3 regions of the Bradyrhizobium sp. UFLA05-125 genome follow, and region 2 is predicted to be linked to each of the others. Evidence: predicted binding sites of a transcription regulator. Region 2 holds the regulator's gene; each other region holds the start of a gene.
What was found. The regulator PhoB, encoded in region 2, activates phosphate uptake and scavenging genes when phosphate is short. The targets are predictions, from matches to a motif close to TGTCATNNANCTGTCAT.
Positions count from the first base shown of each region.

Region 1 (9,450 bases), on a different contig from region 2:
TCGAGGCCGTCACCAATACGCATATCCATGTGAAGCCGGGCGAGTTCGTCTCGATCGTCGGACCCTCCGGTTGCGGCAAGTCGACCTTTTTGAATGCGGTGGCCGGGTTTCTCAAACCCACCACCGGCACCATCACGGTCGACGGCGAACGCGTGAGCGGGCCGAGCGCCGAGCGCGGCATGGTGTTCCAGCAATATTCGCTATTTCCCTGGAAGACGGTGCGCGAGAACGTCGAGTTCGGCCTGAAGATGCGTGGCATGCCGCGCTCGCAGCGCGAGCGCGCAGCGCGCACGCTGCTGGGGCTCGCGGGCCTCGAAGCCTTCGAGAAGCATTATCCGGAAAAGCTCTCCGGCGGCATGAAGCAGCGGGTCGGCATCGTACGAGCGCTCGCGACGGGGCCGAAGGTGCTGCTGCTGGATGAACCGTTCGGCGCGCTCGACGCGCAGACCCGCGTGATCATGCAGCAGATCCTCACCAACATGTGGCAGCGGCTGAAGATCTCGGTGCTGTTCGTCACCCACGACATCGACGAGGCGATCTTCCTCTCCGACCGCGTCTACTGCATGACCGCGCGGCCCGGCTCGATCAAGGCGGAGATCCCGATTCCGCTGGAGCGGCCGCGGCAGCAATCGATGATGATGTCCTCGGAATTCCTGGCGCTGCGCCGCGGCCTGATGTCCCTGATCCGCGAGGAGAGCCTGAAGGCGATGGGCGGCGAGATCAACGATTTGGGCATGCAAGGATTGAACATCGAGCTGCGTGGCCATTCGCTGGCGGACGTGTTGTAGTTCACCGCATCCTGCTTGCGGGAAGAGGTGTGCGCGAGCCTTCGTCCCTCACTTGAACCAATGCACCAGGCCGATGCTGATCCCGAGCAGCAGCATCAGCGACAGCGTCACCGCGGCCGTCACCCGTCCCCCGACATTGGCGAGCACGCGCACGTCGACGCCAAGGCCAAGTGCGGCCATGGAGACGATGGTGAGGAATGTGGTGATCTTCGTCACCGGACCGACCACCGTTGAGGGAACGATCTCGAGCGAACGGAGCGTGGCGAGCGCGAGGAAGCCGAGGATGAACCAGGGCACGAGCCGGAAGAACCCGACGCTGGTCTTCTTCGCCCCGCCCTGCCGACGCGAGGCAATGAGCGAGAGGCCGACGACGACCGGCCCCAGCATCAGCACGCGCATCAGCTTCACGAGCGTTCCGATCTGCGTGCTGACCAGCCCGGCCGGCACGGTCGCCGCGAGAACCTGCGGCACGGCGTAGACGGTCAACCCTGCGAGAATGCCATACTGCGTAGCCGTCAGTTGCAGGAGTGGGATCAGCAGCGGCAGGCCCAGCACCATCATCACGCCGAGTATCGCGGTGAAGGAGATCGAGGACGCGATCTCCTCATTGTTGGCGCCGATGATCGGCGCCACGGCGGCAATCGCCGAGTTGCCGCAGATGGAATTGCCGCAGGCGATCAGGATCGACAGCCGTGTGGACAGGCCGAGCATGCGGCTTAAGCCAAACGAGACGCAGAGCGCGACCACGACCACGGCGGCGATCGAAGCGAGGAGCGTCACGCCGGACGCGGCGATTGCGGCAAAGCTGATGGAGGCCCCGAGCAGCATCACTGCGACTTCGAGGAGCTGCTTGGCGCTGAAGGCGACGCCGGCCTGCCAGCGCTCGGATGGTTTCCAGAAACTGCGCACGGCCATGCCGAGCAGGATCGCCATCACCAGCGCCTCCACATAGGGATGTGCGAGGGCGTGCCGTTCCGTAGCTTCAAGAACAGCTGAGATGCCGGCAATGCCGATGCAGAGGAGAACGCCTGGAATCAGCGCCACAATCCGGCCGGCGGTGGTCACCGGTCTTGCGCCGGCTGAAGAGGATGCTTCGTTCTGGGCCACTCAAATCTCCCGAAGGAGAAGATTTTATGCGCGAGAGGGCGCAAGAGGGCAATATATTTTCTATCCGGGCCGACGGAAGCAAGTAATGTCCCTAAAGACAATTCTCCTGCGCGCCTCGGCCCAAAGGGCGGCGTTGGAACACATTGCAGGCAAAAAGGAGCGGCTGGTCGATGGCCTAGAAGATCAGGCCCTTCGCGAGGGAGGCGACGCGGCTAAAGCCGTCGAAAACGCCGGGCTCGAAGAAGGCGGCCCGGGCGAGCACGATGGCACCGACCAGCGACCAGAACAGACCGGTGCCGGTCCACAGCAGATATTTGGAGGCGCGCGACTGCGGCCGGTCATCCCTTCCCGGGGCCAGTCGCTCACCAAAAGGCTCAAAATTTGCGCGTTCCATCGCGAAGCCAATCCACTGAATTCTTAACGGAATGTCGTCGTTTCCGTCTCTCACGGCAATGGAACTGATTGGCTTTTTTTGGCGCTGCGCGGGAAATTTCTTCCGCCGGGACAGACTACAACGATAGCTTTCTTCTTTGGTGGCGTCTGGGCCCAAGCCCCCCGCGCGGGTCGGCGGTAAAGTGCGACGATCGCGCCAGCCGCTTTCGCCGGACTTGAGACCATCCATGAACATCGAATTGCCGCGCCAGCAGCTCGACCTCGCCTCGGTGATCGCCGAGGGCGACATCCGCTGCCTCCTGATGGTGCTCGTTCACATGACCGGCGACGAGCGCTGGCTCGCCCCGCCCTATTTGCCGAAGCGCGATATCCGCCTCATCCCGGATCCCGAGGCCGGCGTGCCGAGAGACGTGCAGGACGAAATCCGCGCCGCCGTGGTCGAACTTTTTGCCCATGGCCATCCAACACCTGTGATCACCGATCCCGGCGAGGAGCTGCTTCTGAAGATGATGCGTGCCTGCCTCGGCGAGAATGTCGCGCCGGAATATGCGCCGCTGATGCGCGAGGAGATGGGCTTTGTGCCGCGCGAGGCGCGCTGGAGCAGACGTCCGTCCGACGCGCAATTGGCGCGGCAGCATGTGCTGATCGTCGGCGCCGGCGTCTGCGCCATTGCGCTTGGCGTGGCGCTCGGTCATCTCGGCATCCCCTACACTATCGTCGAGAAAAACGCCGAGCTCGGCGGCACCTGGTGGATCAACCGCTATCCCGGCTGCGGCGTCGACACGCCGAACCATTCCTATTCCTACTCCTTCGGCGCGCGCAACGAATGGACGCGTTATTTTTGCCAGCGCGAGGAGTTGCTCGATTACCTCAAGAAGGTCGCGGACGAATTTGGCCTGCGCAAGCATCTGCGGCTGAACACGCAGCTGACCTCGTCGCGATGGGATGAGAGCAAGCGCCGCTGGTTCTCGACGCTGAGAACGAGCCGCGGCGAAGAAATGTTCGAGTCCACGGCACTCGTCAGCGCGATAGGCCAGCTCAACGATCCCTCGCGCGCCCGCTTCAAAGGCGAGGAGGATTTCAAGGGCCAGATCCTCCATTCGGCGCTGTGGTCGGATGACATCAAGATCGATGGCAAGCATATCGCCGTGATCGGCACCGGCGCGACCGCGATGCAACTCGTACCGTCGATCGCACCTCGCGTTGCTTCCGTCACCGTCTACCAGCGCTCCGCGCAATGGGCGCGGCCGGTGAAGGGCTATTCCGATCCAATTACCGCGGGTGCGCGCTGGCTGCTCGCGCATCTGCCGCTCTATGTGCAGTGGTACCGCTTCAACATGTTCTGGCGCTATGGCGACGGCCTGTTGCCGTTCCTGCGCAAGGATCCAGCCTGGCCGCATCCGGAACGCGCGGTCAACAAGGGCAATGACCGGCATCGCCAGGAGTTGACGGACTTCATCCTCTCCGAGCTGAAGGACCGCCCTGACCTGATCGCCAAATGCGTGCCGACCTACCCGCCTTACGGCAAGCGCATCCTGCTCGACAACGGCTGGTTCAAGACGCTGACGCGCGGCAATGTAGATCTGGTCACCGGGGCGATCGATCATGTCGATTGCGATGGCATCGTGACATCCGACGGCCAGAACCGCGCGGCCGACATCATCGTGGTCGCGACCGGCTTCAAGGTCACCGAGATGGCGGCGCGCCTCGATATCACCGGCCGCGACGGCAAGAATCTCCGCGACGCCTGGGCGGGTGACAATCCAACCGCGTTTCTCGGCCTCACCGTCCCGGGCTTCCCGAGCTTCTTCTGCATGCTCGGCCCGAACTCCGGCCCGGCGCATGGCGGCAGCGTGATCTTCCAGTCGGAATGCCAGAGCCGCTACATCTCGGCTTGTCTCGTCGAGATGATGCAGAACGGTGTCGCCGCCATCGACGTCCGCCAGGATGTGCACGACGATTACATCCGGAAGGTCGACACCGAGCACGAGGCGATGATCTGGACCCATCCGGGCATGACCACCTACTACCGCAACGCTTGCGGACGGGTGTTCTCAGCGATGCCGTGGCGCTTCGTGGACTACTGGCGGATGACGCACGATCCGGATCTCAGCGACTACCGCCTGACGAAGGTGTGAACCTGGCGGCGCCCGGCGTCGGCCGGTGGCTGCGCGACGGGCGCTTGCGAGACCGAAGGTTGCGCAAGAGACGGCGCCGAACCGGCGCTATCGACCGCACGGATGCGTGGCGCCTGAGCCTTCGGCGTGCGAACCAGAAACGCCGGCGGCTGTGCCGGTGGTTTGCCCGATCGGATGTAGGGTTCCCATTTCAGATACCTGGCGCGGCGCTGTCGCGAAATGCGATCGCGCGTGACATAGCCCGCTGCAAACGAGATCGCGGCGACCAGGACAAGGATGAGAACGCCAAGCATTCGGACCGTTCCGTACGAAGATTCGGATCGTTTCTATCAATGCCAGCAACCTAACCCCGATGTGACCATTTCGAGGAAATTTAGAGACGACGTGAACTGAAGCGTGATCCCTGTTTTTCGCGCCGCGCGGAACTTTTGCGCGAGATGCGAAACGGGCACATTTAGAGATCTACAACTATGGAGCGACAACGCAGTACGCGTATCGACCCGGTGCGCGATCATCAAACCCGATGCGACGGCACCGTTCATGCCGCAAGGCTGCCCTCGACTGGCGAGAACGGCAGACCGAGACTCTCCGCCACCGCCTTGTTGGTGATGCGGCCGCGATAGACGTTGAGGCCGTTGCGCAAATGCGGATTCTCGAGCACGGCGGCAAAGCCCTTGGCCGCGAGCGTCAGGCCGAACGGCAGCGTGGCATTGTTCAGCGCCTGGCTCGATGTCACCGGCACCGCGCCTGGCATGTTCGCAACACAGTAGTGCACGACGCCGTCGACCTCGTAGGTCGGCTCGGCATGGGTCGTCGGGCGCGAGGTCTCGAAACAGCCGCCCTGGTCGATCGCAACATCGACCAGCACGGCGCCGGGCCGCATCGACTTGAGCATCGCGCGCGTTACAAGTTTCGGAGCGCTCGCACCGGGCACCAGCACCGCGCCGATCACGACATCGGCAGAAAACACCTCGTCCTCGACGGACTCGATCGTGGAGAAGCGCGTGCGTACGCGCCCCAGAAACACGTCGTCCAGCTCGCGCAGGCGCGGGATGGAACGATCGATGACGGTGACCTCTGCACCGAGCCCCGCCGCCATGCGTGCCGCCTGGGTTCCGACGACCCCGCCGCCGAGCACGACGACCCGCGCCGGCTGCACGCCGGGGACGCCGCCAAGCAACACGCCGCGTCCGCCTGCCGAACGCTTGAGTGCGGCGCCGGCCGCCTCGATCGCGAGACGGCCGGCGACTTCGCTCATCGGCGCGAGCAGAGGGAGGTGGCCGCCCGCGTCAGTGACCGTCTCATAAGCAATGGCGGTGCAGCCAGAGGCGAGCAGCCCCTTGGTCTGCGCGGGATCCGGCGCGAGGTGAAGATAAGTGAAGAGGATCTGATTCTCGCAAAGCTGCGTCCACTCGCTCTGCTGCGGTTCTTTCACCTTCACGATCATCTCTGACTTGGCAAAGATCTCTCGCGCGCTGCCGGCAACCGCAGCGCCCGCCTTGCGGTAGATTTCGTCGGAGGCGCCGATGCCCTCGCCTGCGCCGGTCTCGACCCAGACCTCATGCCCGGCTGCGACATATTCGCGAACGGCGCCCGGGGTGAGCCCGACGCGATATTCCTGCACCTTGATTTCCTTGGGAACACCAACGCGCATGGCGAGCTCCTTGCCGTAACGTCTTGATTCTTCTCTCCATGTTAGCGGCCGCCGCGGTTTGGTTTCGTGCAAATATCAGCTAGTTTCGGCTCCCGGACGCCGGTTTCCGGCGCTGATTGGCCCTTCCACGCTGGAAACGAAACCTTGGCCCTTGACCGAAAAGATCTCGCCATCCTCGCGGAACTCACCACCAATGCGCGAGCCAGTCACACCGAGCTCGCCAACAAGGTCGGCCTGTCGAGTACGGCGCTGGCGCGGCGGCAGAAGGCGCTGGAGGATGACGGCTATATCCACAGCTATCAGGCCGCGCTCGATCTCGGGCAATTCGGGCTCACCACGACGGTGTTGGTACGGATCGCGCTGGAGAGCCAGAGCGAGGAGGCGCTGAAGGCCTTCGAGGCCGAGGTCGTGAAATGCCCCTCCGTCGTGCGCTGCTTCTTGATGTCGGGCACCGACGACTACATCCTGATCGTGCTCGCGCGCGACATCCAGGATTTCGAGCGCATCCACCGCACCGAGCTGTCGCGCCTGCCTCGTGTCGCCCGGGTGCAATCGAGCTTCGCGCTGCGCGAAGTCGTCAACCGCGCCGTGCCGACAGTGGTGTTCGGCGAGATGAGACGCTAGCGCGGGCCTCTGGCTCCTCGCCTCCTTTGTTTCGAATGATCTCAAGGCGCTGCGGGCTGCATGCATGCAGGACCGCGATACCTCCTTGCGCGGCACCAACGAAAACTGCGACGAGGGCGCGGCAATTCGGCTTGTGCGCCACATCGCGCAATCGCGCGAATCCTCTTTCGACCCCTTGGTAGCTGATGTAACGTGCGGGAGAGCCGCTACCGGGATGTGCCGAAATCACGGCAATTACTTGCGGCCTTTGTGCCTACGGCGGGCATCGCAACTTTCATCATTTCAGATACTGCGGCTGTGACGACTAGCTCGAAACGGCATGAATAATTGTTTCCATAACCTCGGAAGGAGGACATCCCATGCATTTTTGCCTCACCGGACAATATACGCCACGCGCTCTCAACGCCATTTTGGAAAACCCCGCGACCAATCGCCAGGAGGCGGCGAGTAAACTCATCGAAGCAGCCGGCGGAAAGCTGATCTCGATGTACAGCGTTGCGGCCGACGGTCCCGGCGTTCTGGTTATATTCGATGTACCCGATCCGAGTGCGGCTCCGGCCATATCCGGCCTGACCGTCACCGCCGGCACCCTGCAGAACGTAAAGCTCACTCGACTGTTCACGCACGACGAGATCAAGCAGGTGCGGCAGAACGCAGCCAAGCTGCGCTCCTCCTATAGCCCCCCGGGCAGCTAGAATCTGAACCGCTCCAGATGCGATGCCGCCGCCGCTCTACCGTTGCGAGCGGCGGCGCGTTCACGTGCCGACGCGGCCCGGCCCGCCTCCCTTTGAATGAAAGACGGGGAGCATCACGTCGTCCGCACCAGGCCTCTGTCATCCAAACGCCCCTGTCATCTAATTGTCATCGAATGTGCCGAGACCTGTTGGCCTCGCAGATTCGGGACCCACCATGGACTATTTCAAGCGCTTCAACTTTCTGTTCGCCGCCCCGGTGTTCGATGCCGACGATCTCGAGGGCATCCGCTTCAACCAGATCATCGAGGAGATCCAGCGCTCCGGCTTCGAGGTCGTGAGGGCCCGCAAGCTGGAGGACGCCGAGATCGCGGTGCAGACGGACGCCGCCATCGGCTGCATGGTGGTCGACTGGGGCAAGAAGGGGCTGGAGGGCAAGACCGCCGCCCTGATCAACCTCATGCGGCGCCGCGGCCTGGACTTCCCAATCATCCTGCTGATCCGGCGCAAGCGGTTCGAAGATCTCCCGGTCGAGGTGCTCGATTTCATCGACGGCTATGTCTTCCTCTCTGAGGAGACGCCGCCCTTCATCGCAAAAAATCTGATCAGCCGGCTCAAGCAATATGCCGAGACGCTGAAAACGCCGTTCTTCGGCGCGCTGGTCGACTATGCCGAGGAAGGCAACCAACTCTGGACCTGCCCGGGCCACAATGGCGGCATGTTCTATAGCCGCAGCCCGATCGGCCGGGTCTTCGTCGAGCATCTCGGCGAGTCCGTATTCCGCGACGACCTCGACAATTCCGTGCTCGATCTCGGCGATCTCCTGACCCACGAAGGACCGGCACTCAAAGCGCAGAAGGAAGCAGCCCAAATCTTCGGCGCGGAAAAGACCTATTTCGTACTCAACGGCACCTCGACCTCCAACAAGGTCGCGCTCGGCGCGCTCGTCACCGACGGCGACCTGGTGCTGTTCGATCGGAACAACCACAAGGCTGCCCATCACGGCGCGCTGATGATCAATGGCGGTATCCCTGTTTATGTGCCGACCATCCGCAATGCCTGGGGCCTGATCGGCCCGATGCGCTGGGAGGCGCTCGACGAGAAGGCGTTACGCGAGGCGATCCGCAACCATCCGCTGGTCAGCGATCGCGACGCCTGGCACAAGGAGCGTCCGTTCCGCGTCGCGGTCGTCGAACAGTGCACCTACGACGGGACGATTCACAGTGCCGAGATGATTTTGAAGCGCATCGGCCACCTCTGCGACTACATCCTGTTCGACGAAGCCTGGGCCGGCTTCATGAAATTCCACCCGCTCTATGCCGGGCGCTTCGCCATGGGCTTGTCGGGGCTGACACCGGACGCACCCGGCATCATCGCGACGCAGTCGACCCACAAGCAGCTTGCGAGCTTCTCGCAGGCATCCCAGATCCACATCAGGGATCGTCACATCCGCGGCCAGAAGCGGCGCGTCGAGCACCGCCGCTTCAACGAGAGCTTCATGCAGCACGCCTCGACCTCGCCGTTCTATCCGTTGTTTGCTTCCCTCGACGTCGGCGCGCAGATGATGAAGGGGCGCTCGGGCGAAGTGCTGTGGGACGACACGATCCGCCTCGGCATCGAACTGCGCAAGAAGATCCGGGCCATGCGCCGCGAGTTCGAGGAAAAGGAGCAGAACGTCGAGCGGCGCTGGTTCTTCGAGCCGTTCGTTCCCGACCGCGTCGCCATCGCCGACGTGAGCCGGCCGGGCGCGGCGCATAACGTCGCCTGGGAAACGCTCTCGACCGACGAGCTTGCGACCAATCCCGCGCTTTGGCAGCTCGGTCCCGACAGCAACTGGCATGGCTTCCCCGATGTGACCGAAGGCTTTGCCATGACCGACCCGAACAAGCTGACGCTGCTCACGCCCGGCTTCGACCGCGCCACCGGCGCCTATGCAGAGCACGGCATCCCCGCCCCCGTCGTTGCGCAGTACTTGCGCGAGAACCGTATCGTTGCCGAGAAGAACGACCTCAACTCCCTGCTCTTCCTCCTCACGCCGGGGGTCGAGGCGAGCA
Region 1 is NZ_JBANBJ010000021.1:71,321-80,770, forward strand. It holds gene SO156_RS20065 (ABC transporter ATP-binding protein) at 1-788, shown strand, start outside; gene SO156_RS20070 (YeiH family protein) at 837-1,895, opposite strand; gene SO156_RS20075 (hypothetical protein) at 2,071-2,523, opposite strand; gene SO156_RS20080 (flavin-containing monooxygenase) at 2,516-4,426, shown strand; gene SO156_RS20085 (hypothetical protein) at 4,405-4,719, opposite strand; gene ald (alanine dehydrogenase) at 4,965-6,080, opposite strand; gene SO156_RS20095 (Lrp/AsnC family transcriptional regulator) at 6,225-6,704, shown strand; gene SO156_RS20100 (GYD domain-containing protein) at 7,064-7,399, shown strand; gene SO156_RS20105 (Orn/Lys/Arg family decarboxylase) at 7,614-9,450, shown strand, end outside.
Region 1: SO156_RS20105 (Orn/Lys/Arg family decarboxylase) is a predicted target of PhoB. The motif match lies at 7,553-7,569, and genes of this name have one in related genera.

Region 2 (9,450 bases):
CCACGCGCATATTATCGAGATAGGGCGGCACCGAGATCATGGTTTCGGTCCGCGGGCTGTACTGCAAGTTCATCAATATAACGTCGGCCCCAGCGTTTTGCAGCGCAGTAACGCCATCCGTGACGGCACCGCGGAACTCATCGGGATCGATGGATCGAATAGCATCCACGGTCCCGGTCTGCCAGATGACCAAAGTAGGCCTTTTCGCCTCCATGAGCTTAACGAAGCCGGATGCGGCCTCTTCTGCCGTCTTCTTGCTCTGTAGTTCTACGGAGACATGCACCGGTTCCGACGGCAGCTTCTCCTTCAGGACCGCCTGAAGCCGGGCCGGGTAAGAACTTTCTTCCGACGACGGGATGGTGGTCGACCGGCTGCCGATGACCAGGATTTCGAGGGGTTTTTCGCTGCTTACGGCCTCGGCGACCTTCGGCAGCTTGCTTTCGGTGGCGAGCAGGTAGGACGGCACCTCGCACGCCGCAGGTCCTGCGGGCGCTTGAGGCGCAGCATTATCCTCGGCGCGCGCGGAAGGCGCGGCAAGTGCACCGCATAGCAGGATCAGGCTCAGGAGAACCTTCGCCTTCATCAGCCCCCTCCCGCCAGATCGGCGTTGCCGGCGGCGTTTTTGGTTTTGGAACCGCTCTTGTCGGCCACCAGCTTGTACCACGAAATCACCCAGGCCATGGCCCACATGATCAGGATTCCGCAGAGACTAATCAGCGCATGCATGCCCGGACTGCCGGACACCTCGGCCAGGATGAAATGGCCGGCAAAGGCCAGGAACACGCCGAGACAGAAAATCTCCAGCGAGTGCTGGCCGCAGAGGATCAGCGGCCTCAGGAGGGGCGATTTCAGGCCCGGCCAGTCCCGCGGCAGGAAGCGCACGGTGAGCGCGGCCAGCGCCAGGAAATGCGTGAAGCGCAGTACGTCCAGATCGGTCTTGTCGATCGGATACATCCACTGCTCGATCCGCTTCGGCATGAAGTGGGAGAGCTGCGGCAGGTACCAGGTCAGCGTCACGTAGAACGCAGCCGCCAGATAGGCGATCGAAATCCACATCGTCACGGGTGATGCCAGGATCCGCGACATGCGCCGCGCACCTCCGAGCGCACACCAGGCCCCGAACACGAACAGCAATTGCCAGGCGAGCGGGTTGAAGGCCCAGAAGCCATTCGGATAGGCCGAAAGATAGAGATCGAACTCCCAGGTCACCACGTAGAGCACGACCGAGAGGCCGAGCGTGAGATCCGGCTTCCATTTCATCAGCCAGAGGATCAGCGGCAGCGCCAGCATCAGCACGATATAGAGCGGCAGCACGTCCATGTTGACGGGCCGGAAGCGCAGCAGCAGCGCCTGCACGATGGTGACGTCGGGCTGCTTGAGGAAATCCATGATGCCCATCTCTTCCGTGTAGAGCGGGTTCTCGAAGCTGGTCGCGACGTAGGAGATTTCCGCGAGGAAGATCGTGAACAGGAAGACGTGGGCGACATAGATCTGCCAGACCCGGCGCAGGATCCGCGCAGTGGCGATGACGAATCCGTTTTCCAGCATCGCGCGGCCGTAGACGAAGGCCGCGGTGTAGCCGGAGATGAAGATGAAGATCTCGGTGGCGTCGCTGAAGCCGTAGTTGCGGATGGTGAACCAGGTCAGCAGGTTTGGCGGCAAGTGGTCGATGAAGATCAGCCACAACGCAAGCCCGCGAAAGAGATCGAGCCGAAGCTCACGCTCGCCGATGACGGGCAGCGTGATGGCAGGCGCCGCCGCGCGCGGCTTCGCATCCACGGCCTTCGCATCCAAGGACTTGGCATCCAAGGACTTAGCATCTAAGGCCTTGGCATCCGCGGTTCCGGCGATCGGCGATCCCGTCACTTGGTCGGCAATGGTCATCGGGCCAAAACCCTTGCGCAAATCGCAGCGTTTGAGGAGTGTACCGGGCCGGTGGCCTGCTCGCAAAGCGATCGGATCACATTGGGGTGTAACTACCGTGCCGATTCGGGCGGCACGATGTCGCTGACGCTGCGGGCCGCGATTGGTTCCCGGTGAGGTTTTCGTTATGATGGCAACCATGTACCGTGCCGTGACCCGCCAGATCGAAGTGACCGTCGAGCCGAACTTTGTCCCGGAGCAGTCGTCAGCCGAGCGCTCTCGCTACTTCTGGTCCTACACCATCGTGATCACCAACTCCGGCGACGAGACCGTGCAGCTCAAGACGCGGCACTGGATCATCACCGACGCGACAGGGCGGCAGCAGGAGGTCAAGGGCGAAGGCGTGATCGGCGAGCAGCCGATCCTCGCGCCCGGCGAGCGCTACGAATACACCTCGGGCGTCCCGCTCTCGACCGCCTCGGGCTTCATGACCGGCCGCTACCAGATGGTCAACGAAAGCGGCGAGCGTTTCGAGATCGACGTGCCGACGTTTTCGCTCGATAGCCCGGATGGCGGCAAGCGGGTGTTGAACTGAGGGGCGGCATGCTGCGGTAGGGTGGGCAAAAGCGCGAAGCACCGTGCCCAACACCTCTCCAATCATGTGATAGCAGTGGTGCGCACGCTTCGCTTTGCCCACCCTACGACTTCTGACCGCTTGGCTAGGCGTTCTCCACCCCCGCCTCGTGCGGCGTGAATTGATACACCGAGCTACAGAACTCGCAGGTCACGACGACCTTGTCGTCCTTGACCATCGCGGCGCGATCATCGGGCGAAAAGCTCTTCAGCATCGCCGCCACCGCATCGCGCGAGCAGGAGCATTCCGCTTTCAGACCCAGCGGATTGAACACGCGCACGCCGCGCTCGTGAAAAAGCCGGTACAACAGCCGCTCACCCGAGAGATCGGGATCGATCAGCTCGACGTCCTCGACCGTACCGATCAGCGAGCGCGCTTCGACCCAGGCATCGTCCTCGGCGACGGTATGCGGCGAGGTGCCTTCGGGCGCGTCGCCGGGATGCATGTCGGCCTGTCGCGCGCGCTCCGGCGCCTTCGGCAAGAACTGCATCAACAGACCACCGGCGCGCCAGCGGTGCTTGCCGCCGTCGCTCGAGCGCCATTCCTCGCCGACGGCGAGGCGCACCTTGGTCGGGATCTGCTCGGAGCGCAGGAAGTATTCATGCGCCGCATCTTCCAGGCTGCCGCCGTCAAGTGCGACGAGGCCCTGGTAGCGGCTCATATCCGGGCCCTGATCGATCGTCATGGCGAGATGACCGCGACCAAGCAGCGAGCCGGAGTCCTTTGCCCCGCCGAGCCGCGAGGCATCGTAGCGGGCATAGGCGCGCAGGCGGTTGGGCGCCTTGAAGTCGACCACCAGGAATGACACCGGGCCGTCAGTCTGCGCCTGAAGGATGAAGCGGCCTTCGAATTTCAGCGCCGAGCCGAGCAGCGTCGTCAGCACGATGGCCTCGCCGAGCAGCTTGCCGACCGGCGCGGGGTAATCGTGCTTGGTGAGGATATCGTCGAGCGCAGGCCCGAGCCGGGTCAAGCGCCCGCGCACGTCGAGCGCATCGACCTCGAAGGGCAGCACGGCGTCGTCGACGGGAACGGAAGACGGCGCGCGAACCGGACTTTCGGGCCCGGCTTTGATGTCAGGGGATTGGGGGACCATGGCGCTCTATCTGGGGTCGGAGTGAACGAAATGAAAGGGGCGGCAAGGCGCTCCGTTTTTGATGCAGAATGGATCGTACACAGCACACCATATTCGGTGTCGTCCCGGGGCGCGCAAAGCGCGAGCCCGGGACCCATAACCACAGGATTGCGTTGTGGCGGAGATGACAACCCCGAGTCTTCGCCAAACTCCACCCTGTGGTTATGGGTCCCGGATCTGCGCTCCGCTTCGCTGCACTTGTCCGGGACGACGACCGAAGATAGGGCAACGCCACGCTGCCATCATCACGGTTCTCTCATTGTCGTCCGCCAGGACGGCGATCCAAACCTATTTCACCGCGTCAAAGCACCAGGCCAAAATACCCTTCTGCGCGTGCAGACGGTTTTCAGCCTCGTCGAACACGACGGATTGCGGACCATCTATCACCTCGTCGGTGACCTCCTCGCCGCGATGGGCGGGCAGGCAGTGCATGAACAGCGCATCGGGCTTGGCGAGCGACATTAGCTGGGCATTGACCTGATAGGGCTTGAGCACGTTGTGGCGGCGCTCGCCCTCCTTGTCGCCCATCGAGACCCAAGTGTCGGTGACGACGCAATCGGCGCCGCGCACCGCAGCTTCCGGATCGGTGCCCAGCATGATCGGAGCGCCCGTCGCCTTGACCCAGTCGCGCATCGCCTTTTTCGGCGCGAGCTCCGGCGGGGTCGCGACATTGAGGTTGAACTTGAAGCGCTCGGCGGCATGCGCCCAGGAGGCGAGAACGTTGTTGTCGTCGCCGGTCCATGCCACTGTCTTGCCCTCGATCGGCCCGCGATGCTCCTCATAGGTCATGAGATCGGCCATTACCTGGCACGGATGCGAGCGCCGCGTCAGTCCGTTGATGACCGGCACTGTCGCGTTCGCCGCGAGCTCGAGCAGCGCATCGTGATTGAGGATGCGGATCATGATGGCATCGACATAGCGCGACAGCACGCGCGCGGTGTCGGCGATGGTCTCGCCGCGGCCGAGCTGCATCTCGGCGCCGGTGAGCATGATGGGCTCGCCTCCGAGCTGGCGCATGGCGACATCGAACGACACCCGCGTCCGCGTCGACGGGCGCTCGAAGATCATCGCCAGCGTCTTGCCTTCGAGCGGCTTGACCGGCTGATGCGCCTTCTGCTTTGCCTTCATGGCCGAGGAGGCGGCGAGCATGCTCTTGAGCTCCGACAGCGGCAGCTCGTTGATATCCAGGAAGTGCTTGGGCGTCTTGCTCATCAGCTTGCCGCCGGCGTCTTGAGAGTGGATTCAATCGCGGTGCAGGCGCGCTCGAGCCGCGCGATGCCCTCCTCGATTTCCGCCTCGGTGACGATCAAGGGCGGCAGGAAGCGCACCACATTGTCGCCGGCGCCGACGGTGAGCAGCTTTTCGTTGCGCAGCGCCGTGGCAAGATCGCCCGAAGGCACCACGGCCTTGAGGCCGATCAACAGCCCCTCGCCGCGCACTTCGCTGACGACATCCGGATGGCGGTCGATCACGGAGGCGAGCTTCTGCTTGAGCAGCAGCGACATCTTCTGCACGTGATCGAAGAAGCCGGGCTTGAGCATGACGTCGAGCACGGCGTTCGCCGCGGACACGGCGAGCGGATTGCCGCCGAAAGTCGAGCCGTGCGAGCCGGGCGTCATGCCGGAGGCCGCCTCGGCGGTCGCAAGGCACGCGCCGATCGGAAAGCCGCCGCCGAGTGCTTTCGCAAGCGACATCACGTCGGGGGTTACGCCGAGGCGGCGATGTGCAAAGAGTTCGCCGGTGCGGCCCATGCCGGTCTGCACCTCGTCGAAGGCGAGCAACAGCCCATGCTCGTCACAGAGCTGGCGCAGCGCGCGATAGAATGCGGGAGGAGCAGAGCGCACGCCGCCCTCGCCCTGGATCGGCTCGATCAGGATGCCCGCAGTCTGTGGGCCGATCGCCTTCTTGACGGCTTCCAGATCGCCATGCGGCACCTGGTCGAACCCGTCCATCGGCGGACCAAAGCCTTCGAGATATTTTGCAGACCCCGTGGCAGCGAGCGTTGCCAGCGTGCGGCCGTGGAACGCGCCCTCGAAAGTGATCATGCGGTAGCGCTCGGGATGGCCCTTGGTGGCGTGATAGCGGCGCACCACCTTGATCACGCATTCCATCGCCTCAGCGCCGGAATTGCAGAAGAACACGAAGTCCGCAAAGCTCTCGTTGCAGAGCCTGACCGCGAGCTTCTCGCCATCCGGGCTCTGGAACAGGTTCGACATGTGCCAGAGCTTTGTCGCCTGCTCCTGCAGGGCCTTGACCAGATGCGGATGTGCGTGACCGAGCGCATTCACGGCGACACCCGATGTGAAATCGAGATAGCGCTCGCCACTGGTTGCGACCAGCCAGCAGCCTTCGCCGCGCTCGAAGCCGAGCTCGGCCCTGGCGAAAACGGGAAGCAGATGCGTCGCGGCGCTCTTGGTCATGGCGGTCACTTGGATGTTGGGGCCGGCTGAGGCTGCGTTGCGCAGCGCATCATTGACCTGCCCGGAAAACGAAACGTGCCGCCTTTTAAGGGCGGCACGTGTCACCATTTTATGCTTGGAAAAACCGCTGTCAATGCCGCCAGAAGGCCGTGCGAGGCGCGCGGCCCGTAGTCTTGCGGTGGCGATTTTGAGAGTTTTTTAAGACGGAACATGTGGACGCGGAGCCGCAGACTCTTGCGCGGGAGTCACGCCATATTGTAGCGTTTCTCCTGTCAGATACGACATCTCGTGCAGCAGTTCTGATCCTCTAAGTCCTCATGTACCGGCGTAACGTTCAGGTGCGTTTTTCGCGCCCGGCGAGCCTTAAGGGATTCTGACGGCACGGGTTTTTCGAGGCTTAGACATCGCCACGTGGCCCCAAGGATTGGCTGGCGCGCGGCGAGGGGAAGGGTGCAATGACGGTTTTGACCTGGTCCGACGATCGCGTCGAGCAATTGAAAAAGCTCTGGGAAGCCGGGCTTTCGGCCAGCCAGATCGCTGCCGAACTCGGGAATGTGACGCGCAACGCCGTAATCGGCAAGGTGCACCGGCTGGGCCTGTCCGGTCGCGCCAAGACCCCGTCCTCGGCGGCTCCCCGGCCGCGCAAGGCACGCCCCGCGCAGCACATGATGCGGGTGAGCCGGCCGATCTCGCGCGGCAACACCGCCCTCGCCCAAGCCTTCGAGGTCGAGGTGGAGCCCGATCCCATCACCTATGACAATGTCGTACCGATGAGCCAGCGCCTGTCGCTGCTCGAGCTCAACGAAGCGACCTGCCACTGGCCGGTCGGCGATCCCTCGAGCCCGGATTTCTTCTTCTGCGGCGGCAAGTCGCTCTCGGGCCTGCCCTATTGCGCGCAGCACTCGCGCGTCGCCTACCAGCCGGCGGCGGATCGTCGGCGCGCACCGGCTAAGCCGGGAACGCGCTGAGTTCAGCCACAAACGACAACGTCCCGGCGCAGGGCCGGGACGCCTGATCGAGAAACGTCAGCGCGCCATTTGGCGCGCTTTTTTTACGTTTGCTCAGCCTTCGCGAAACGATCATCCAGCGCGTAGCCGGCGCCACGGACCGTGCGGATCGGATCCTGCTCGCGGCCGAGATTGAGCAGCTTGCGCAGACGGCCGATATGGACGTCGACGGTGCGCTCATCGATATAGATGTCACGGCCCCAGACGCTGTCGAGCAGCTGCTCGCGCGAGAACACCCGGCCGGGATGCTCCAGGAAGAACTCCAGGAGGCGATATTCGGTCGGGCCGAGGTCGATCGGCCGGCCGGAGCGGGCGACGCGGCGCTTCTCGCGGTCGAGCTCGATGTCGCCGTAGGCGAGTATGGTCGCAAGCCGCTCGGGGCTTGCACGCCGCAGGAGGCCCTTCACGCGTGCGAGCAACTCGGGCACCGAGAACGGCTTGACGATGTAGTCGTCGGCGCCTGTCGCAAGCCCGCGCACCCGCTCGCTCTCCTCACCGCGCGCCGTGAGCATGATGATCGGCAGCTGCTTGGTCTCGGGCCTGGCGCGAAGCCTGCGGCACAGCTCGATGCCGGACAGGCCCGGCAGCATCCAGTCGAGCACGATCAGGTCGGGGATGTGCTCCTTGAGGCGGGTGTCGGCGTCGTCGCCGCGCATCACCGTCTCGACATCGTAGCCGTCGCCTTCGAGGTTATAGCGCAATAGCTCGGTCAGCGCTTCCTCGTCCTCAACAACCAGAATGCGTGCGCCCATGGCGTCGTCGCTCCTTAAGTGTTCGGCACGGTCGTGGCGAAGGTGGTCATGTCGCCCTTCGGACGCTTGTCCGCGATGGCCTGACCTTCGATCATATAGAAGACGGTCTCGGCGATGTTGGTCGCATGGTCGCCGATCCGCTCGATATTCTTGGCGCAGAACATCAAATGGATGCAGAACGAAATGTTGCGCGGATCCTCCATCATGTAGGTCAGGAGCTCGCGGAACAGCGAAGTGCAGATCGCGTCGACCTCCTCGTCGCCCTTCCACACCATCATCGCCGCTGGCAGATCATGCGCGGCATAGGCGTCCAGCACCGACTTGACCTGCTGCTGCACGAGGTCGGTCATGTGCTCCAGGCCGCGGAACAGCTTTAGCGGATGGAAATCGGTCTCGAGCGCGGCGACGCGCTTGCCCATGTTCTTGGCGAGGTCGCCGATGCGCTCCAGATCGGTCGCAACGCGCATGGCGCCGACGATCTCGCGCAGGTCGACCGCCATCGGCTGGCGGCGCGCGATCGTGAGCACGGCGCGCTCCTCGATCTTCTTCTGGAGCGCGTCGATCTCGGCGTCGGTTGCTACCACGCGCTGGCCGAGCGCGACGTCACGGCGGATCAGCGCATCGACGGAATCGACGATCATGCGCTCGGCAAGGCCACCCATCTCCGCAACGAGCCGCGTAAGCTCCTGGAGGTCGGTGTCGAAGGCCTTTGCGGTATGTTCAGAAGCCATTTCCTGTCTCCTCAGCCGAAGCGGCCGGTGATGTAGTCCTGGGTACGCCGGTCGCTGGGCGACGTGAAGATCTTGCTGGTCTCGTCGAACTCGATGAGCTCGCCGAGATACATGAAGGCGGTCTTGTCGGAGACGCGCGCCGCCTGCTGCATGTTGTGGGTGACGATCGCGATCGTGTAGTTCTCGGCGAGCTCCTGGATCAGCTCCTCGACCTTGGCGGTCGAGATCGGATCGAGCGCCGAGCAGGGCTCGTCGAACAGGATCACCTCGGGGCGCACCGCCACGGTGCGGGCGATGCAGAGACGCTGCTGCTGGCCACCGGAGAGCGACAGGCCGGAGGCGTTGAGCTTGTCCTTGACTTCGTTCCACAGCGCACCACCGCGCAGCGCCTTCTCGACCCGGTCGTCCATCTCGGACTTGGAGATCTTCTCATAGAGGCGGATGCCGAAGGCGATGTTCTCATAGATCGTCATCGGGAACGGCGTCGGCTTCTGGAACACCATGCCGACCCGGGCACGCAGCAGGTTGAGGTCGAGCTTGGGGTCGAGGATGTTGGTCTGGTCCAGCATCAGCTGACCGGTGGCGCGCTGCCCCGGATAGAGATCGTACATCCGGTTGAAGATGCGCAGCAGGGTCGACTTGCCGCAGCCGGACGGGCCGATGAACGCCGTGACGCGGTTGGTGCCGAGCGTCATGTTGATGTTCTTCAGCGCGTGGTGTTCGCCGTAATAGAAGTTGAGGTTGCGCACCGTCACCTTGGCCGGAGCCTCAGGCAGCGTCGGCGAGGCCTGACGCCCGGTGGAACCTACGGAAACGGACAGATCGCTCATTTTGCAGTCCTCTCGGCGCCAAGAATGCGCGCGCCAATGTTCAGGGCAAGCACGGTCAGGGTGATCAGAAGCGCCCCGCTC
Region 2 is NZ_JBANBJ010000006.1:45,111-54,560, reverse strand. It holds gene SO156_RS09120 (SGNH/GDSL hydrolase family protein) at 1-583, opposite strand, end outside; gene SO156_RS09115 (OpgC domain-containing protein) at 583-1,884, opposite strand; gene apaG (Co2+/Mg2+ efflux facilitator ApaG/CorD) at 2,063-2,458, shown strand; gene SO156_RS09105 (Hsp33 family molecular chaperone) at 2,583-3,590, opposite strand; gene argF (ornithine carbamoyltransferase) at 3,918-4,841, opposite strand; gene SO156_RS09095 (aspartate aminotransferase family protein) at 4,841-6,049, opposite strand; gene SO156_RS09090 (GcrA family cell cycle regulator) at 6,505-7,017, shown strand; gene phoB (phosphate regulon transcriptional regulator PhoB) at 7,101-7,808, opposite strand; gene phoU (phosphate signaling complex protein PhoU) at 7,823-8,539, opposite strand; gene pstB (phosphate ABC transporter ATP-binding protein PstB) at 8,551-9,369, opposite strand; gene pstA (phosphate ABC transporter permease PstA) at 9,366-9,450, opposite strand, start outside.

Region 3 (9,450 bases), on a different contig from region 2:
CGCTGGGGGCCAGAAGGACCTTCTCCAGATGACCCGGCGCCAGCTGGGCCAGACGGCGGGCGAGGTCGATGGCGCTCTTGTTGGTGTAGCGGCGCGGGCAAAAAGGCAAGGTGTCGAGTTGCGACTTGATCGCGGCCACCACGCGAGGGTGGCCGTAGCCGACCTGGTGCACGCTGTTGCCATGAAAATCGAGAATGCGCCGGTCTTGCAGGTCGACGATGTGGCAGCCCTCCGCGCGCGTTGCCACGTTGAGGCACGGCGTGGACAGCGATTGCCGCAGAAACCAGCGCTCATCCTCGTCGAGCAGTTCGCGTGTCATTGGGTCGAGATGTTTCGCCCGCCAGGCCTGCCGTTCTCCCGAGAGGTTTCCATCGCCCTCTGCCTCGTTCACGGCCGCTCACCCCTGGTAAGGCGCTCTTCTATCGCTTCGATTACCGGGAAGATGTCAGCGACACTGTCAATCACGTAGTGAGCGCCGGCGCCCTCGAGGCGGTTCGCGGCCGCCGTACGCCGTGCGGCAAAGGCCTGCGATGACAATGCGGCGGTGTCGGCAAGTGACAGCCCGAACACGTTGCCAGTGACGGCCACGCCCACGGTCCAGCAGCCGCCATTGAGGCCTTCGGCGATCCCGACCTCTGTGTCGTCGACTTTGACACAGGCCCATGCCGGCCACACCGCGAGCTCAAGAAAGGCCTTGTAAAGCATGAACGGAGTCGGGCGCCCGTCGGGCGTGTCGCCGGTGCAGATGATACAGTCGGGCGAATAGCCCTGGGCGGCTGCAATCGGGATGACTTTGGCCATGATGTCGCGCGTGTAGCCGGTGCTCGAACCGATCTTCACGCCGCGCTGCCGCAGCTCTGCGACGGCCTCGGCCGCCCCCGGGATCACGTCGGCGTGGAGCCCCGCGACCTCGACGTTCATCGGGACGAACACCTCGTAGACTGCATCGATGTCGGCTTCGGTAGGCTCGCGCCCGTGCTTGTCGCGCCAGGCGGCGGCCACCCGTGGCAGCCGCATCAGCGTGGCGATGTGGGGGCGCTTGGCCATGCCCATAGGCCCGCGCGCCTCGTCGATCGTGATTTCGACTCCGAAGCGCGCGAATGCCGTAACAAACACACCCATGGGCGCCAGCGACCCGTGGTCCACGATCGTCCCGGCCCAGTCGAACACGACGGCCCGAACGCGCTCGAATTTCTCCGTCATGCGGGTTGGCTCCTTGTCGTCAGCTCGTCGATCACTTCCTCAGCGATTGCGAAAGCGGTGCTGGCACCGGTGCCGCTGGTGATCACCACGACGCGCACGGCATCCGAGGGGCGATCGATCAGCATCAGGCGGTCGGACGCCGAAGCGTAGGTACCGATCCAGCGCTCGCGGATGACGGGCACAGGACAAGCCACCACCTGCCGGAACTCTTCCATGATCAGTTCGTCCACTGAATCCGGACCGAACGGGTCGGGCGTGGCGGCGTAGTGATGCGAGTCGCCTACGACGAGCGAGCCATCCTCGCTCTGGACGGCAATGAGATGCACGCCATTGGCCAGGTGCTCACCCTGCTCCGCCTCCAATCGCTTTTTCAAAGCAGCGGCTTCCGGGAGCTCCGAGTAGCCGAGATAACGGACGAGTCCGAGGTCCGACATCACTGCTGCGTTGAACCGCGGCGCTGCGGCAGCGAAGCCGACCCGCAGCATGTGAAGCTTGCAGCGTGTCAGACCGTAGGCGGCGAGCCGCTCGGGATAGAGGCTGAGGAAGTCATCGCCTGGGCATACCACGCTTAGCGTGGCCCTGACCGTTCCCCGTGTCGTCTCGATGACAGGTGGCGTCAGCGCCTTCGTAAGCGTCTGGTAGAGAAACGTGACGTTGTGTGCCTCGGCCAGCCACCGCGACAATGCCGGCACGGCCACTCGCGATTCCACACGCAGCTCATGTGGGCTCACCAGCACTGCCTGCAGTTCGTTGGTCCGCAGCATCGGGAAACGGGCGGCAGCCGCGTCCCGCGTCAAGAGTTCGCAAGCCGTGCCCATTTCGGTGTCCCGGAATGCCTCGATCACAGCGACCGCCTCGGGCCGCCGGGCCGCCACGGCGAGCCCACGGTGCTCGACGCGGATACCAGTCGCCGGCACCACTTCCGCCCAGATATCGCGCGATCGCATCGCGCGCCGCCAGCACTCGCCACGTTGCTGACCGGTGACTGTGACGAAGCCGAAATTGCGTATCGAGGCGCCGTTCGCCTGGGCATCGCGCTCGATCACCACGACCCGCATACCACGACGCGCGCCCGCGAGCGCGTGGGCAAGGCCGCAAATGCCGCCGCCGACGACCGCGAGGTCGAACTCGCCCAGAAGCGCGCTCACCGCGTCCGCCATGCTTGCGAGTGGGCGAGGTAGCCCTGGGTGATCACCATGTAGGCTGCCCGGATCACAGCAGAGGTCACGAAGATGACCATCGCCATCGCTGCTGCCGGCGCGACGTCGCCTGCGTCGTCCATGTTCAGGACGGCGATCGCCGCCAACGTAGTGTTAGGCGAGTAGAGGAAGACCACAGCCGAGACGGTCGTCATCGCGTTCACGAACAGGTACATCGCAATGTCCAGGACAGCCGGCAGGCAGACCGGCAGGGTCACGCGGGCGAATGTACGCCAGAACGGTATGCGCAGTGAGGCCGATACGGTCTCGAACTCCTGGTCGATCTGCTTGAGCGCCGTCACCGCAGTCAGATGCGACACCGAATAAAAGTGTGAGATCGTGCAGATCACCAGGATCGCCATCGTGCCGTAGAGAAAACGGAGCGGGTTGGTGGGGCTGTTGAAGAAAAAGATGTACCCGAGGCCCAGGACCAGGCCCGGCACCGCCAGTGGCAGGAGCGCCAGGAACTGGACGAAGCGACGGGGCTCGCGAAAACGCGGTGTCTTCTCGACGAGGTAAGCGCCGCTGAACACGATCGCGGTACCGAATAGCGCGGTGAGACCCGCCATGATCAGCGAGTTGTAGTAGCTGGCCCAACCACCACCATCCATCATGTCGAAATCATAGTTCTTGAAACTGGGCGTCAAATTGTAGGGCCAGAAGGTGGCGATCGACGCGAAGAACGCAACGCCGAGGATCACCAGGATCGCGAAGGCGATCAGCGTGCAGATGGCCAGCATCAGTCGATCGACCATGGGATCCGGCTTGGGCGCGTACGGCACCGCCCGCGCCGAGAGCAACGCCGACTGCCGACGCTGCATCATCTGGTCGACGAGGAACGCAATCACGGCCGGCAGCAGCAGGATGAGGCCGACCACGGCGCCCATCTGGAAGTTCTGCTGGCCGACCACCTGCTTGTAGATGTCGGTCGCCAGCACATTGAACTGGCCGCCGACCAGCTTGGGCACACCGAAATCCGTGATGACGAGCGTAAACACCACGAAGATCGCGCTGATCAGGCCGTAGCGCGCGCCCGGGATGGTGACAGTCCAGAAGGTGCGGTTCGGACTCGCGCGTAGCGCCTCGGCCGCCTCATAGAGCCGGGCGTCCGAGATCGCAAGCGCGGTCGAGATGATGATGAGCGCGTGCGGGAAGGTCCAGAACACCTCGCCCATGACGATCCCGATCGGGCCATAGACCGAGCCTCCGAACAGCAGCCACGGGGCAAGCCCCTGGTTGCCGAACAGGTAGACGAGGCTGATCGCTGGCAGGAGCGAGGGGGCAAGGATCGGGATCTGTGCGATGATCCGGAACAACCCGCGCGCCGGCATGCAGCTGCGGTTGAGCCCGTAAGCGTAAGCAAAGGCGAGGAGAACGCAAATCATGGTGCTCAGGACCGAGACCCACACAGAGTGCCAGATCGAGATCGCGAGCCTCGGGTTGGCGAAGTAGGCGGCGAAGTTGGCGAGGCCAACAAAGCTGCCATCCGCTCCCTGGAAGCTCTTCGACAGGAGCGCCCATAGCGGCAGGAGCACGGTCAAGACCAGCCAGACGCCGAGCGCCACGAGGGCGCCGCGCATGATCCAGTCATCTCGCCCAAGTTGCTGTCTGAGTGGTGTCGCCGCGGCCTGCAACCCCAGTGTTGACGTCGCCATGGCCCGTCTCCCTCAGGTCGCGGCCGGCGGCTGGGCAAACACGCGCAGCCGGTTCGGTGGCAGGCGCACGTCGATCGTGCTTCCGGGCGTTATTCCGAGATCGCGCACGTCGTTGATCGAGAGATCGGCAGAGAAATTCAGACTGGTGCCGTTGGCGTGCAGCGTCGTTGCAAAATGGTTGCCGATGAACTCCATGACGCCGACTTGCACCGACAGGCGATTGTCCCCCGTGACATTCCGTACCACCACATCCTCGGGCCGCAAGCACACGATCACCGGCGCCCCCTGACCGAGCGACACCTCTTCTGAGAATGTGAGCACCGCACCTGTTACATCGGCGCGGTTCCCGGATAGGAGTAGCCCCTGGAGGAAGTTCATCTTGCCGACGAAGTCGGCGACGAAAGCAGTGGCTGGGCGGCTGTAGATCTCGCCCGGGGTGCCGACCTGCTCGATCTTGCCTTTGCTCATTACCACGATCCTGTCGGACATGGTGAGTGCCTCCTCCTGATCGTGCGTGACCATGATCGTAGTCACGTTGAGCCGACGCTGGAGGTCACGGATCTCGCCGCGCAGTCGAGCGCGGACCCGCGCGTCCAAGGCTGAGAGCGGCTCGTCGAGCAGCAGAAGCCCTGGCGATAGCGCCAAGGCGCGGGCAAGTGCAACGCGCTGCTGCTGACCGCCCGAGAGCTGGGCCGGATATTTGTTCGCCTGGTCGGATAGGCCCACGAGCGCGAGGAGCTCGCTGACCTTCTTGTCGATCTCGCCCCGCGACTTGCCGGTCGAGACGAGACCGTAGCCGACATTGTCCTTGATCGTCAGATTGGGAAATAGGGCGTAGGACTGGAATACGATGCCGAAGTCTCGCTGGGCGACGGGGAGGGTCGAAATGTCGCGCCCGCCCTGGTGAATCGAGCCACTGGTCTGGACATCCAAGCCCGAGATCGCGCGCAGAAGTGTGGTCTTGCCGCAGCCGGACGGTCCAAGGAAGGACACGAACTCGCCCGGCATAATGTCGAGGTCGATAGCGTACAGCGCGGCGAATGAACCGAACGTCTTGGTGACGTTGCGTATGCGCAGATAAGGCTCGATGTTTGATGCGGTGTCCATGAACCCTGTCCCCCGCGCTTCCCGGCGACGGCCCGCCGTTGCCGGCCGGATCAATCCGAACCGTGATCAGCCCTTGGGCTCGGATTTGCCATCGTAGCGCTTGATCCACTCCGCAAGAATGCGCTCGCGGTTCTCGGCAGCCCAGGCGAAGTCGTTCTTGATCAGCATCTTCTGGATGTCACCCTCGACAAACTCCAGCGGGCTCGCAATGCCCTCGAGCGCTACGATCGCGTAGCTCTCGGCGTAGAGCTTGTTGGCCTCGGGGGTCACGGCCCAGTCGGCAAGCTTTTTCGCGGCCTCGGGCTGCTTCGTCGTGCTCATGATCGCCGTCGCCTCCATGTCCCAGCCGAGCCCTTCCTTGGGCAGGACGATGGTGATCGGGGCACCGTCCTTCTTGGTCTTGTTGGCGCGGTACTCAAACGAGAGGCCGATCGCGTACTCACCCGCTCCAGCCTGACGGCAGGGCTTGGAGCCCGAGTGCATGTAGGAAGCGACGTTCTTGTGGAGTTCGTCCATGTATTTCCAGCCGCCGTCCCAGCCGAACATCTGCAGCCAGGCGGAGACCATCAGGAAGCCCGTCCCCGAGGAGGCGGGATTCGGCATCACAACCTGGCCCTTGTAGACGGGGTCGGTCAGATCGGCCCACGATTTCGGAATCGGGAGCTTTTTCTTGTCGGACTCGACCGTGTTCACGCAGAACGCCGACGCCCAGACGTCCATGCCGACCCACACCGGCGGATTAGCCGGATCGCGCATGGTCGGAGTGACCTTGTCGAGGTTGGCCGGGGCGTAGGGCATGAGCATTCCCTGCTTCTGCAGCAGCATCAGCGAGGTCGCGGCGAGGCCAATGACCACGTCGGCCTTCGGGTTGGCCTTCTCGGCAAGGAGCTTCGCGGTAATGATGCCGGTGGAGTCGCGCACCCAGAGGATGTTGACTCCCGGGTTGCTCTTCTCGAAAGCAGCCTTGTAGGCTTTGAGCTGGTCGGCCTCCAGCGCGGTATAGACGGTGATGTCGGCCGCGTAGACTTGAGAGCTGAAGCCGAGAATGGCGGCGAGCGACAGAAGAGCGAAGCGGAGGGCGCGCATCAGGTGCATGTCGGTCTCCATCGGTCCTGGCCGGCGGACTTGGCGGACCGCTCGGCCACCTGCTAGATCGGACCATCGTTCGATGACAAAACTGCGACAAGGGCGTAGGGGCGGTTAGTTCGCCCTGTCGAAGCAAGCGACATTCGCACGACGCCTGTGGCATGAAGCGGTGTGTCATTACCTCACGAAGCGTCGCGCAAGCACGAGAGGGAGTGCACCTCCTCGCGCCCTGTGAGCGAAACCTGATCTCCTAGAACTTGAAGTTCGCGAACGCGCGCGCCGTTCTCGAATTCCACCAACGCCGCCGCGGTGTCCTCCACTGCAAAGCTGCGCTGGCCCTTTGTGGCGATCGCAGCGAGCGTCGGGGCCGGTCGGCCCCGACGGGAGCAGGGCGCACGCCTAGAACCTCTGCGAAAGGCCGGCGTAGAAGCCGCGACGCGGCCCGTACTGCGGCGCGAACACGCCGATGCCGGAGCCGTCGCGGATCTGGTAGATCGTGTCGAACAGGTTGACCACGTCGAACCGCAGCGTCGTCGGCTTGTTCGGCGCCACGATGTTGAAGTCGTGCGACAGGCCGAGATTGACCTGTGTATAGCCCGGCAGATGATCGGTGTTGGCGAAACCGGAGCGCAGGCCGCTGCCATAGATCATCGACACGCTGTAGCGCGTGCCGTCCCACAGATAGGAGGCGCCGGCCGACGCCGTCCACATCTGCGCATGATCGGTGTAGACGTAGTGGTTCGAGATATAGTTGAGCTCGTCCTGACCGAACAGATACTGGTTCGAGACGATGTTGGTCGCGATCTGCCGGGCCCAGGCAAGGTTGGCATAGGCGCTGAGATTGCCGTTCTTGTAGGTCGACTTGAGTTCGACGCCGACGTTCTCGCCGCGATCATAGTTGAAGCCGTTCAGCACATAGGCCGCGCCGAACTGGCCATCGTCGAGCAGATCGCGCGCGATCTTGTAGTAGCCGTCGACGCCAACCTCGAGGCCCGGGATCGGATAGATCTTCTGCACCACGCCGACGTCGAACACGTGTGACCGTTCCGGCAATACCGGACTGTTGAGCGGCACCTCCGGCGTCTGCGTGTTCGCCGGCGCGTTGGGCGGCGTCACCAATGCAAGATTGGTGGGCGACGCGATCACCTGCGACGGCGGAGTGAAATTGCGCGCATAGCCGGCATGGAACGTGGTGCCGTCGAACGGCTTCCATGTCAGGCTGACGCGAGGGCTGAGCTGGTTGGCGTTCACATACTGGTACATCTGATCGAAACGCAATCCGGCGTTCAGGGTCAGATTGTTGGTGATCCGCCACTCGTCCTGGAGATAGGTCCCGATCAACCAGCCGGTCTTGGCATTGGAATCGAAGATCGAGAACGGCGCATCGATCGTGCCTGCGCTGGGATCGGTCGGGTCGGCCAGCGGCAGCACGGTCGTGCCGTTGTTGACCAATGTCCGCTCCGCGCTGACGCTGAAGCCGAAGCGCAGCGTGTGGGCATAGCCGACGCGCCAGGCGGTGTCCTGCTGGATGCCGTTGACGAGGCTCTGCCGGTAGACGTCCGAGGATACGCCGTTGAAGACGAGATCGCCGATCGGGTCGGGGTAGAAGTGCAACTGGCTGTAACGGTTGAAATACGCGATCTGGGTGTCCCATTCGCCGACGGACTTCTGGTAGGCAACGACGTTGAACTGATTGAACTCGTTCTGGTGCTCGTTGAGCTTCGACGAGTCGAAATTGGACACGCCGAACGCCGTGAAGCTCGGCGTCTGTCCGGGATTGTTCGGGATCTGGAACGTCGCGTTCGACACGCCGCTCATGAAGGTCAGACGGCTGGTGGGATCGAGCACCGTCGACAGATAGAGAAATCCCTTCTCCTGATTGGTGCGGTCATGGATCGCGTTCACCGATGCGGTCGGATTCTCGATGCCGAGATTGTTCTGGAGGAAGCGACCCGAGACGAAATACTGCGTCTGTCCGGCGGTCCCGCCATATTCGACGTTCGTCGAGATCGTGCCGTTGCTGCCGCCATAGACGCCGACGACGCCGGAATTGTTGAAGGCGTCCGCCTTGGTCTGGATGTCGAGCACGCCGGCGGTGCGGAAGCCGTACTGCGCGGGCAATGCGCCGGTGAGAAGGCTCATGCTGCCGACAATCCCCGTATCGAGGATCTGCCCGAATGCGCCGACGCCGTCGGGGAGCATGATGCCGTTGATGCGGTACTGCAAATTGGCGTGCTCGTTGCGCACGTGCAGCTCGCCGCTGGCCGCCGAATCCTGGGTCACGCCGGGGAATTGCAGCAGCACCTTGTCCAGCGTCGCATTGTTGCCCTGGGGCAGCGCCTCGATCGCCTGGCGATTCATCGTGTGCGATGTGGCGCCGATGGGGGCGACGAGGTTGTCGCGGGTCTGGTCGAACGTCGCATTCTGGCGGGCTACGGTCTGCGCCTCGGTCGGCGGCGGCGTTTCGGGCGCCTGGAGACGCTTACGTACGGTGCGAACCTTTGGTGGATGCGACGGATGCGCGCGCGGCGGGGCGGTGACCTCGACGCTGGGCAGGGTGGTGGCGGCGCTCGGCGCGTCCGTCTGCGCCGCGGCGGTGCTGTTGAGATAGAAAAGCGTGAGCGTGGCCACGCCTGCGCCCGCGAAGCGGGGTCCTGAAGATACCAACATTGTCCTGATTCCGATCAGGCGCGGCCGAAATCCGGCTTCGACTACGAGCGCCTGCCGCCGACACGCGGCGGATCAATCCTCGAAAGCCCGACGGAGGCTTGCGCGCGCGACGGCGGCAACCCGTAGGGCGGTTCAATCGACGGAGATCAGGAAGCGGGAGGGGCGCGCGGCTGGAACGCGTGGCCGGCCGATTTCAGATGGATGAATTCGGCGTCGGTGGTGCGGTAGAGGAATTCGACCGCCTGCGGCAGATGCAGCAGCGGCGGCGTCGCGAACACGACGGTGCTCGCCATCGAGACCACGGCGCAGATCGCGCAATTGTCGTCGCCCTGCTGGTCGTGGTCGGGCTTGGCCGGTGCCTGCTTCTGGAGCGCTGCACGATCAACGGACGCGATGCCGCTCGCCTGTTGCGACGACTGGAGCAGCGGCGCGGCTTTCGCGAACGAGTGGCTGTGGCCGAAGGTCAGCGCGAACTGCACCAGCATCGCGAAGATCGCGAGCCGGGCGCCGTGCCTGATGTTCGACCGGAA
Region 3 is NZ_JBANBJ010000087.1:20,829-30,278, forward strand. It holds gene pbfA ((R)-1-hydroxy-2-aminoethylphosphonate ammonia-lyase) at 1-391, opposite strand, end outside; gene phnX (phosphonoacetaldehyde hydrolase) at 388-1,203, opposite strand; gene SO156_RS40095 (TIGR03364 family FAD-dependent oxidoreductase) at 1,200-2,351, opposite strand; gene SO156_RS40100 (putative 2-aminoethylphosphonate ABC transporter permease subunit) at 2,348-4,057, opposite strand; gene SO156_RS40105 (putative 2-aminoethylphosphonate ABC transporter ATP-binding protein) at 4,070-5,164, opposite strand; gene SO156_RS40110 (putative 2-aminoethylphosphonate ABC transporter substrate-binding protein) at 5,231-6,250, opposite strand; gene SO156_RS40115 (TonB-dependent receptor) at 6,650-8,881, opposite strand; gene SO156_RS40120 (DUF2946 domain-containing protein) at 9,067-9,450, opposite strand, start outside.
Region 3: SO156_RS40110 (putative 2-aminoethylphosphonate ABC transporter substrate-binding protein) is a predicted target of PhoB. The motif match lies at 6,333-6,349, and genes of this name have one in related genera.